One region of the Parapedobacter sp. ISTM3 genome, then DNA from elsewhere that is predicted to be linked to it. Evidence: riboswitches for the same ligand, from Rfam matches in the RefSeq annotation. Region 1 holds a riboswitch; the other holds the start of a gene.
The links. Region 1 has a riboswitch for thiamine pyrophosphate ahead of thiS (sulfur carrier protein ThiS). Riboswitches for the same ligand answer to the same signal wherever they lie in the genome.
Positions count from the first base shown of each region.

Region 1 (4,975 bases):
GAAATCGTAATTCCCGATGCTGTCTCTTTTGACGAGTTGGATGCGGGCGTCGTGTACACGTAGACGGCCGAACCTGACGTCACCTGTGATCAAGGGAAATAATTTTACGCTTACGGCAATTGATTTCACGCCAGCCAGCTGGTCCTTGCCTTGCGGGATAGCTTTTACATCTTCAAGTGTGACGGTGGTCAGCCCAGAAAAATAGGCCCTTCCTATCGTGAGGTCGATTTGATGTTCGTCGGTTAATGTAGATTGTATCCGAGCAATGGTAGATGCCAGTAGTGCCTCCCGCTTATGGTATGCAACCGCAAAAGCGACGATGCCACTCACGACGACGACGCCCAATATGATACCTCCAATGACAAGCTGCCGTTTGGTTATTTTATTTAACAGTTCCCTAAACATACAATTCGTAACAATACCGGTCTATTCTGTGTGCCTAAATACGGGATAAATATCATTAAAAACAAAGATATGGCAAGTTTGTGTTTGGCGTTTGGCAGTTTCCTCGTATGATAATTTTCCTTTTAAGGCCGGCGGGAACGCCCAAATTTAGTTTTAAATGACTATTTTTGCTCGGTTTGTACTTGCAAACAGCGATAGAAACGAGATGATTACGAAAGAACAAGTGTTGCATGCGTTGAGCCATGTAGATGATCCGGATCTGAAGAAGGATCTGGTCACGCTGAATATGATTCGGAATGTGGAAATCACGCCGTCGAAAATTCGGTTCGATGTGGTGCTTACCACCCCGGCATGCCCATTGAAAGGGCATATCGAACATGCTTGCCGCAATGCCATCGCGCTCTTCGTGGATAAAGATATTGCCGTAGACATCAATATGACGTCCAATGTGGTTGGCTCCAGGCACAGCCAGTTGGCCAACATCAAAAATATTATTTTGGTCGCATCTGGCAAGGGGGGGGTAGGTAAATCTACCGTCGCTGCTAATCTGGCGCTGGCCCTGCAAGCTACCGGCGCCAGCACGGGACTCCTGGATGCAGATATATACGGGCCATCGCTGCCCATCATGTTTGGGCTGGAGGGTGCGCATCCCAAGGCTTCCAAAACAGCCGATGGCAAGACGAAGATTGAGCCCATTGAAAAATACGGCTTGAAATTACTGTCTATCGGGTTCTTTACCGATCCGAATCAGCCCGTTCCTTGGCGCGGCCCAATGGTCAGTACGGCCGTCAAGCAATTGTTTAATGATGCGGACTGGGGCGAGTTGGATTATCTGATAGTTGATCTTCCTCCGGGCACGGGCGACGTACATATTACCGTAGCCCAGGGTTTCCCCATCGCCGGAGCGGTGATAGTCACTACGCCGCAGCATGTTGCTTTGGCAGACGCCGTTCGTGGCATCGGCATGTTCTTGATGGATGCCATCAATATTCCGCTGCTGGGCGTTGTCGAAAACATGGCTTACTTCACGCCGGCAGAATTGCCTAATCATAAATACTACATCTTTGGAAAAGACGGCGGTAAACGCTTGGCTGAACGATTTGAAGCGCCGTTTCTGGGCGAAATCCCGTTGGTGAAGAGCATCAGTGACTCCGGAGACAATGGCTTGCCAGTGATGTTGGACGAAAACAGTTCAGCACGTGCCGCTTTTCTTGAAATTGCCGGCAAAGTAGCACAGCGGCTGGCGATTGTACAAGCTGCCCGGTAACGCTCTCCTTCGGTACGCTTAATAGTGTAAATGGTGTAAGGCCCCGATGCGATGTCCCGTTTGCGGCCTGACTTCAGGCAGATTCTCCATACTAATGACTTAAACCAACCTTACCCCAAATTTACATGAAACAGGATAATGGTATGAACATCAGTTGCATTTTCTTTTTAGTTTATTCGGTTAACAACCGAGTAAACTCCGAACATGATCCGAATAAACACCGAATAAATATCGAATAAAAGGTAAGGTATGTGTAAATAAGAAGTAGCGAAGAAGTACAGCAGGGGTAACCTATGCAGGCGCGGCTACCGAACCCAAGCAGTGCCCAGCATGCTGTCGCGCTGACCATGAGGGACGATATACCTGGACCGAAAAACAGTTGCCATTATCCAAAAAAAACTTATCTTTGGCACCAATGCTTTAGGGGTGTTTCCCGCGGTAATACGCGGGAGGCTGAGAATAACCCTCATAACCTGCTCAGGATAATGCCTGCGAAGGGAAAAGTAACGGATTCCTCACACCTTTGGTGGCTTCCTAAAGCATGTTAACACATGCTCACTATGGAAGTCATTATTAACCACCAAACAGTTGTTACAAAACCCGAGGCGCCACTTTCGGAAGTGTTGCGTGCCTATGGCGTCGTACACGCCAAAGGCGTGGCTGTAGCGGTCAACGAAACCATTATCCCACAAAGCCATTGGAATACCAAACTCCTTGAACCCCGGGATCGCATCATGGTAATCAAAGCGGCCCAGGGGGGATAACCCATCCAAAATAGAACGATATGAAAACCGAAAAGCTCCCTAACGAAACCACCATCACACGGACACCATTTCCGCAGTCAAAAAAAATCTATGTGTCAGGAACGCTCCATGATGTCCGTGTGCCCATGCGTGAAATTTCGCTTTCCAAAACCACAGACCGCTTCCGCAATGAGGTGGAGGATAACCCGCCCGTAACCGTGTATGATACGAGCGGACCGTATACCGACCCTAATGTCGATATCGATGTGCGGCTTGGGTTGCCCCGCATCCGCGAACGCTGGATTGCCGGACGTGGCGATACCGACATGCTGCCGGGGGTATCTTCCGCGTATGGCCAATCGCGCCTTTCCGACCCTGCACTGGACTACCTGCGGTTCGAGCATAGTGCGACACCCCGTGCGGCCAAAGCGGGGAAAAACGTGTCGCAGATGCATTATGCCCGGCAAGGTATCATTACGCCGGAAATGGAGTTTGTCGCCATCCGCGAAAACCAGCGGCTGGAGCAATGTTACCGCAAGGACGACGCGATGTGGCAGCAGCACAAAGGCCAGAATTTTGGCGCACATGTGCATGATGGCTTCATCACGCCGGAGTTTGTCCGGCAGGAAATAGCCCTGGGCAGGGCAATACTTCCCGCCAACATCAACCATCCCGAGACGGAGCCCATGATTATCGGGCGTAATTTTCTCGTGAAAATCAATGCCAACATCGGCAATTCGGCGGTGACCTCCAGCATCGAGGAAGAGGTCGAAAAACTCGTGTGGGCAATCCGGTGGGGCGCCGACACGGTGATGGATCTCTCCACGGGTAAAAACATCCATGAAACCCGCGAGTGGATCATCCGCAACTCGCCCGTGCCCATCGGCACGGTACCTATCTACCAGGCGTTGGAAAAAGTGGGAGGTAAAGCGGAGGAATTGACATGGGAAATATTCAGGGATACCCTTATCGAACAGGCCGAGCAAGGGGTGGATTACTTCACCATCCACGCGGGGGTGCGGTTGCCTTATGTGCCGTTGACGGCGAAACGGACAACCGGTATCGTGTCGCGTGGTGGGTCTATTATGGCTAAATGGTGCCTGGCCCATCACCAGGAGAGTTTCCTGTATACGCATTTCGAGGATATCTGCGAAATTATGAAGCGGTATGATGTGGCGTTTTCCCTGGGTGATGGCCTGCGCCCCGGCTCCATCGCCGACGCCAACGACGAGGCGCAGTTTGCCGAACTGGATACCTTGGGTGAGCTGACGGAAATCGCCTGGCGGCACGATGTGCAGGTGATGATAGAAGGACCGGGGCATGTGCCGATGCACATGATAAAGGCCAACATGGATAAGCAACTGGCCGCATGTAAAGAAGCCCCATTCTATACGTTGGGGCCGCTTACCACGGATATTGCGCCGGGCTACGATCATATCACTTCGGCCATCGGGGCCGCGATGATCGGCTGGTTTGGCACCGCCATGCTTTGCTATGTAACGCCCAAGGAACACCTTGGCCTGCCTAATAAGAAGGATGTCAAAGACGGGGTTATTACTTACAAAATAGCAGCACATGCCGCAGACTTGGCCAAGGGGCACCCGGGTGCGCAGCATCGGGACAATGCCATGAGCAAGGCCCGGTTTGAGTTCCGCTGGGAGGATCAGTTCAACTTAGCGCTGGACCCCGATACGGCCCGCGAATATCACGACGAAACGCTGCCGGCCGAAGGGGCCAAAACGGCCCACTTTTGCAGCATGTGCGGCCCGCATTTCTGTAGCATGAAAATCACGCAAGATGTGCGGAAATATGCCGAGGACAATGGTATAGACAGTGCGGAAGCCCGGGCAAAGGGGATGGAGGAGAAGGCGAAAGAATTTCGGGAAAATAATTTTGAACTTTATTCTTGATGGCCGTATGCAACTGCTGGTGATTACGCAAGAAGATTTCTTTCCGGGAGAAGCCGATGTGCTCAACAGCATGTTTGAAGCGGGTTTATCCGGGCTTCACCTGCGCAAGCCCCAATCGAGCCGATACGAGATGCGGGCGCTGTTGCGAAGAATCCACGCCGATTTCCATAAACGTATCGTTATCCACGGGCACATGGCGTTGTCTGCTGAATTCGGCCTGCTGGGTGTGCATCTTCCGTTGGGTGTCCTGCTTGAAAAAGGGGTGCCACCCGTTGAGGGGTTGGTGTCTTGTTCGACGCACACACCTGCCGAGGTTTCGGCTGCTGCCCGGGTGGCCGACCGTGCGTTCATCAGTCCGGTGTTTGACAGTATTTCCAAAAAGGGATATCTGGGCAATGCACCGTTACTGACTAGCCACCGGCCTAAAGGAAATACGCTGTGGGTCGCTTTGGGCGGAATTACGCCAGAACGGCTACCCGCCGTGTCGTCACATGGGTTTGGTGCTGCTGCCGCCCTGGGATATATCTGGAAGGGCGGGCAACCACTCCAACGGTTTGAGACGTACCAAGCGGCGGCTGCGACCCTGCGACCGGTATCGGCCATGAATTGACAATGATTAATGAGGAGAAACGTGAACACCATTGATAAAT
Region 1 covers NZ_JAENGN010000011.1:54,980-59,954, reverse strand. The annotation lists gene JHJ32_RS14935 (biosynthetic peptidoglycan transglycosylase) at 1-405, opposite strand, end outside; gene JHJ32_RS14930 (Mrp/NBP35 family ATP-binding protein) at 611-1,672, shown strand; TPP riboswitch at 2,085-2,189, shown strand; gene thiS (sulfur carrier protein ThiS) at 2,233-2,436, shown strand; gene thiC (phosphomethylpyrimidine synthase ThiC) at 2,457-4,325, shown strand; gene JHJ32_RS14915 (thiamine phosphate synthase) at 4,309-4,935, shown strand; gene thiE (thiamine phosphate synthase) at 4,945-4,975, shown strand, end outside.

Region 2 (4,975 bases), on a different contig from region 1:
CGGCAAAAATGTAAGCGAATTATTGCCGCCCGGCATCCATAAAGAAATCGGCCATTTCAATATTTTCGATATCGCCGCTACCATTGAGGAAGTCAAGCGGAAAAACACCATGCCCTATAATCGCCGGGCTTATTATAAAATCAGCCTCATCCGTGGACGCAATAGGGCTGAATATGCGGATAAGGTGATGGAGATCGAGCGGAATGCCTTATTATTTGCCACACCCAAAGTGCCTTATCACTGGATTCCGATGGACGCCAACCAATCTGGGCATTTCTGTGTATTTACGGATGAATTTCTGGTCAAAAATAAAAGCGGTGTCGTATTGGATGACCTACCGATTTTCCAATCGGGCGGGTATCCGGTTTTTGAGATTGACGATGAAACAGCCGATGAAATCGGGCGCGTTTTTGTTAAAATGAAAAAGGAGATCGCTTCCGATTACTCCTTTAAGTACGATTTGCTTCGCAATTATGTGCTGGAGCTTATCCATTGCGGGCAAAAGTTGCAACCAGCCATGGCATTGGCTAACACGCAAAACGCGGCTACCCGCGTCGCATCGTTGTTTGTGGAATTACTGGAACGGCAGTTTCCCATTGAATCGCCCCAACAGCAGCTAAAATTGCGCACCGCGAAGGACTATGCGGATCGCCTGGCTATCCACGTCAACTACTTGAATAGGGTGCTCAAAGCACAGACTGGGAAAACGACCACTGAAATCATTGCGAGTAGGATAACCCAGGAGGCCAAAATCCTGTTGAAGCAAACCGACTGGAATGTTTCCGAAATTGCATATAGTTTGGGCTTCGATGAAATTGCTCATTTTTCCAACTTTTTTAAGAAACAGACCGATCTATCCCCGCTGGCATTCCGATCTTGATGCAAATGTTTGAATTTTGCAACTATTGATTTGCTCCTCGCAAACGCATGCTTACCGTTGTAGGCCATCTTTGTATCATCAAAATAAAAACGATAAAACGATGGAGAAAAACACAAGTAAAATAGCGTTGGTTACTGGCGGTAGCCGGGGCTTAGGCAAAAACATGGCTTTGAAACTGGCTGCAAAGGGCATTGATGTGGTGCTGACGTACAATCGCAATCAGATCGAGGCTGAAAAGGTCGTGGCGGCGGTTGAGGCAGCCGGGCAACGGGCTGTTGCCCTTCAATTGGATACAGCCGACACAAAAGGGTTTGATGCGTTCATTATGCGGCTCGGTAACGTATTACAGGAGGTATTCGGCACAGCACGTTTTGATTTCTTGATCAATAATGCCGGTACGGCATTGCATGCCGATTTTGCTGAAACCACCGAGGAACAGCTCGACACCATTGTGAATATCCATTTTAAGGGTGTGTTTCTTTTGACGCAAAAGGCGCTGCCTTACCTGGAGGACGGTGGGCGGATTATCAACATTTCATCCGGCCTTGCCCGCTTTTCGTTCAACGGTTCGTCCGCCTACGGTGCCATGAAAGGGGCCGTCGAAGTACTGACACGTTACTTGGCCAAAGAGTTGGGGCCTCGTGGCATTGCGGCCAATGTTGTGGCGCCTGGAGCTATTGAAACGGACTTCAGCGGTGGCTTGGTGCGTGACAATAAGGAGATAAATGCACATATCGCCGGCCTGACGGCATTAGGTCGTGTCGGCCTGCCCGATGATATCGGCGGCGTGGTAGCATTCCTTTGTTCGGATGAAGCCCGATGGATCAACGGACAGCGTATTGAGGTGTCCGGCGGAATTTTTCTTTAATAGGCCGCTGATCGTTTATCGGCAAACGTAGGCCGCCTTGCATAGGTTATTCAATATTTTGTCGTATCTTTGACGTTGGCTTTAGGGGTATTCTGAAGAAGAATTGAGAAAGACCCTTTGAACCTGATCCGGCTTATACCGGCGTAGGGAAAAGTTCAACCGTCACTTTTAGCGTGGCCACTTTGCGCTTCTCGATCCTTCCAAGGAAACCCACTTTAGCCATTGAAATTTTAAACGTTTGGAGCATGGAGAAGCGACTTTGGGATCACGTGCAACGGGTGCGCCAGCAATCACCTCTGGTGCAAAACATCACCAATTTTGTAGTTATGAACAATACGGCAAATGCCCTGCTGGCTGTAGGTGCGTCGCCCATTATGGCACATGCTGACGGAGAGCTGACCGATATGGTTGGTGTTTGCCAATCGTTGGTGATTAACATCGGTACACTGGATAACCAATGGCTTGAGTCGATGCTGCAGGCATCTGCCACAGCACATCGTTCTGGTAAACCTTGGATATTGGATCCAGTAGGAGCGGGAGCTACGCGGTACCGCGACAATGCGGTCAGCCGGTTGCTGGCCCTGCGGCCAACGGTGGTGCGGGGCAATGCTTCTGAAATTTTAGCGCTTGCCAAGGCCAATAGCGGCGCTACAAAAGGTGTAGACAGCAGGGCGACAAGCGGTGAGGCGCTGGATGCCGCACGGTATATTCAACAGCGGTATGGCAGTGTCGTTTGCATCTCCGGAGAGATGGACATTGTGGTGGGAGAAGGCCCGTTGGTTTATATCCGCAATGGCGATCCGCTGATGACGAAGGTGACCGGCCTGGGCTGCTCGGCGACAGCTATCATCGGTGCTTTTATCGCGGTTTCTTCCGATACCGTGGAGGCGGTGAGCGCCGCCATGGGCCTATTGGGGGTCTGCGGTGAGCTGGCGGTCGCCGTAAGCGCCGGGCCGGGTAGTTTGCAGGTCAACCTGCTGGACAAGCTGTATAATATCACGGAAGAAGAATTTGTCACCCGGGTCCGGATTTCCCATGAAGCTTGATCGCCCATTCCCTTACCGCCTATATCTGGTGATGTCGGAGGCTGACTGCCATGGCCGGGATCCACTGTGGGTGGCTGAAGAAGCCATCCTCGGCGGTGTGGATATCATCCAACTGCGCGAGAAGGGAGCAGCGGTTGAAGTATTTTTAAAAAAAGCAGCGCAATTGAAGACCGTGACCGATCGGTATGATGTGCCTTTAATCATCAACGACGACCTGAAGGTAGCCATACGGGTCGGGGCTTTCGGTATGCATGTCGGTCAGCAGGATCTTCCCCCAAGCGGCGTCCGCGAAGCATGGTCCGATTGTCGGTTGCTGGGCTATTCCATTGAACGGCTGGAGCAGTTGCAAAGTGCCGAGGCAGCCTTGGCTGATTATTTGGGTGTCAGCCCGATCTTCCGCACTGCTACAAAGACCGACACAGTGTCGGAGTGGGGGATCGCCGGCATCCGGCAGCTTCGAGGGCTTACGGACAAGCCCTTGGTTGCCATCGGCAGGATGAACCGGGGGAACGTGGCTGCGGTAATCCAAGCGGGTGCTGATTGTGTCGCGGTGGTGTCAGTCATCTGCGCTGCCGACGATCCGCGCGCCGCTGCCGCTGACTTGAAAGCACTCATCAATAATGCAATAGCTATATGAACACAAAAACGTACCGGTATCCGTCGGTGCTGACCATCGCCGGATTTGACGGCAGCGGCGGCGCTGGTATTCAAGCGGATATCAAGACTATTTCGGCATTGGGTTGCTACGCCACCTCCGCGCTTACTGCGCTTCCCGTGCAGAATACGCAAGGGGTAAAGGCCATCTACCCGATACCTTACCACACGGTGCAGGACCAGCTTGTCACTATTCTCGACGATATTTTTCCTGACGCCATCAAAATCGGTATGGTGCATACTGGCGAACTGGTGGATACCATCGTGGATACGCTGGCAGAATATGCCCAGACGCCGGTCGTGTTTGACCCCGTGATGGTAGCGACCAGCGGCGATAAACTTATCGAGGATAAGACCATTACCACCATTGTCGAGCGGTTGTTTCCTATGGCGGCCGTCATTACGCCCAATATGGATGAGGCGGCTATCCTCGCCGAAATGCCGGTACGCACGCTGGACGACCTTTACGTCGCTGGACTGAAGATCCGGAAATTGGGTTGCCAATCGGTGCTACTCAAAGGCGGCCACTTGGATGCACCGCGACTTACCTCCTTATATTTCGATGCGCAGGGGACTGTCCACGAGTTTGGTTTTACCAAGTCTGAGACAAACAACACGCACGGATCGGGCTGTACGTTGTCTTCGGCAATTGCCAGCTATATTGCGCTGAGGAATAGCTTGTTGGAGGCTGTGCGTAAAGGGCAGGAGTATGTGTATCAAGCCATTCTCCACGGCAGTGACGTGCAGGTAGGCAAAGGCAATGGGCCGTTGAACCATTTTTTTAATCCGCAGAAACTCACGAAATATGACCTGGTCTGAATACGCTTGGGTGGCCATCGAACCGATTTACCAATCCATCATCGCCATGCCCTTCATCACCGAATTGCAGGACGGCACACTTCCCATTGAGAAATTCCAGTTTTATATGGCGCAGGACTCGGGCTACCTGGAGCATTTCGGCCGGGCACTGGCGCTTATCGGTGCGCGCGCCCACGACACGGATGACGTATTGGCATTCCTGCGCTTCGGTGAAGGTGCTATTGTGGTAGAAAAAGCTCTGCACGAGTCGTATTTCAATGATTTCGGCGTTGCCGAACATGGCATGCTCGAGCCCGCCTGCCACCACTACGTGCATTACTTGAAAAGCACTGCGGCATTAGCCCCCGTGGAGGTAGCGATGGCTGCCGTGCTGCCCTGTTTCTGGATTTACAAGAAAGTGGGCGACTATATCTACGCTCATCAACACGCGGGCGACAACCCTTATCAACGGTGGATCGATACCTATGCCGGTGAGGACTTCGCGATTTCTGTGCGGCAGGCCATCGCAATTTGTGACAGGGTAGCCGCAGCTACTACAGACAGCGTACGCGAACGGATGACGGAAGCGTTCATCACGGCCAGCCGGCTGGAATACCGATTCTGGGATAGCGCATACCGGCTGGTCAGGTGGCAGTCGGTGGGTTAATTGCCAATTCCATTTGGATATTGCAGCGTTTGTACGGTGAAGGGTATCCGGTGACTTTCCGG
Region 2 covers NZ_JAENGN010000016.1:3,874-8,848, forward strand. The annotation lists gene JHJ32_RS18025 (AraC family transcriptional regulator) at 1-880, shown strand, start outside; gene JHJ32_RS18030 (SDR family NAD(P)-dependent oxidoreductase) at 981-1,748, shown strand; TPP riboswitch at 1,822-1,915, shown strand; gene thiM (hydroxyethylthiazole kinase) at 1,994-2,794, shown strand; gene thiE (thiamine phosphate synthase) at 2,784-3,431, shown strand; gene thiD (bifunctional hydroxymethylpyrimidine kinase/phosphomethylpyrimidine kinase) at 3,428-4,267, shown strand; gene tenA (thiaminase II) at 4,254-4,913, shown strand; gene JHJ32_RS18055 (helix-turn-helix domain-containing GNAT family N-acetyltransferase) at 4,891-4,975, opposite strand, start outside.
Region 2: another riboswitch for thiamine pyrophosphate. It lies ahead of thiM (hydroxyethylthiazole kinase); the one in region 1 lies ahead of thiS (sulfur carrier protein ThiS).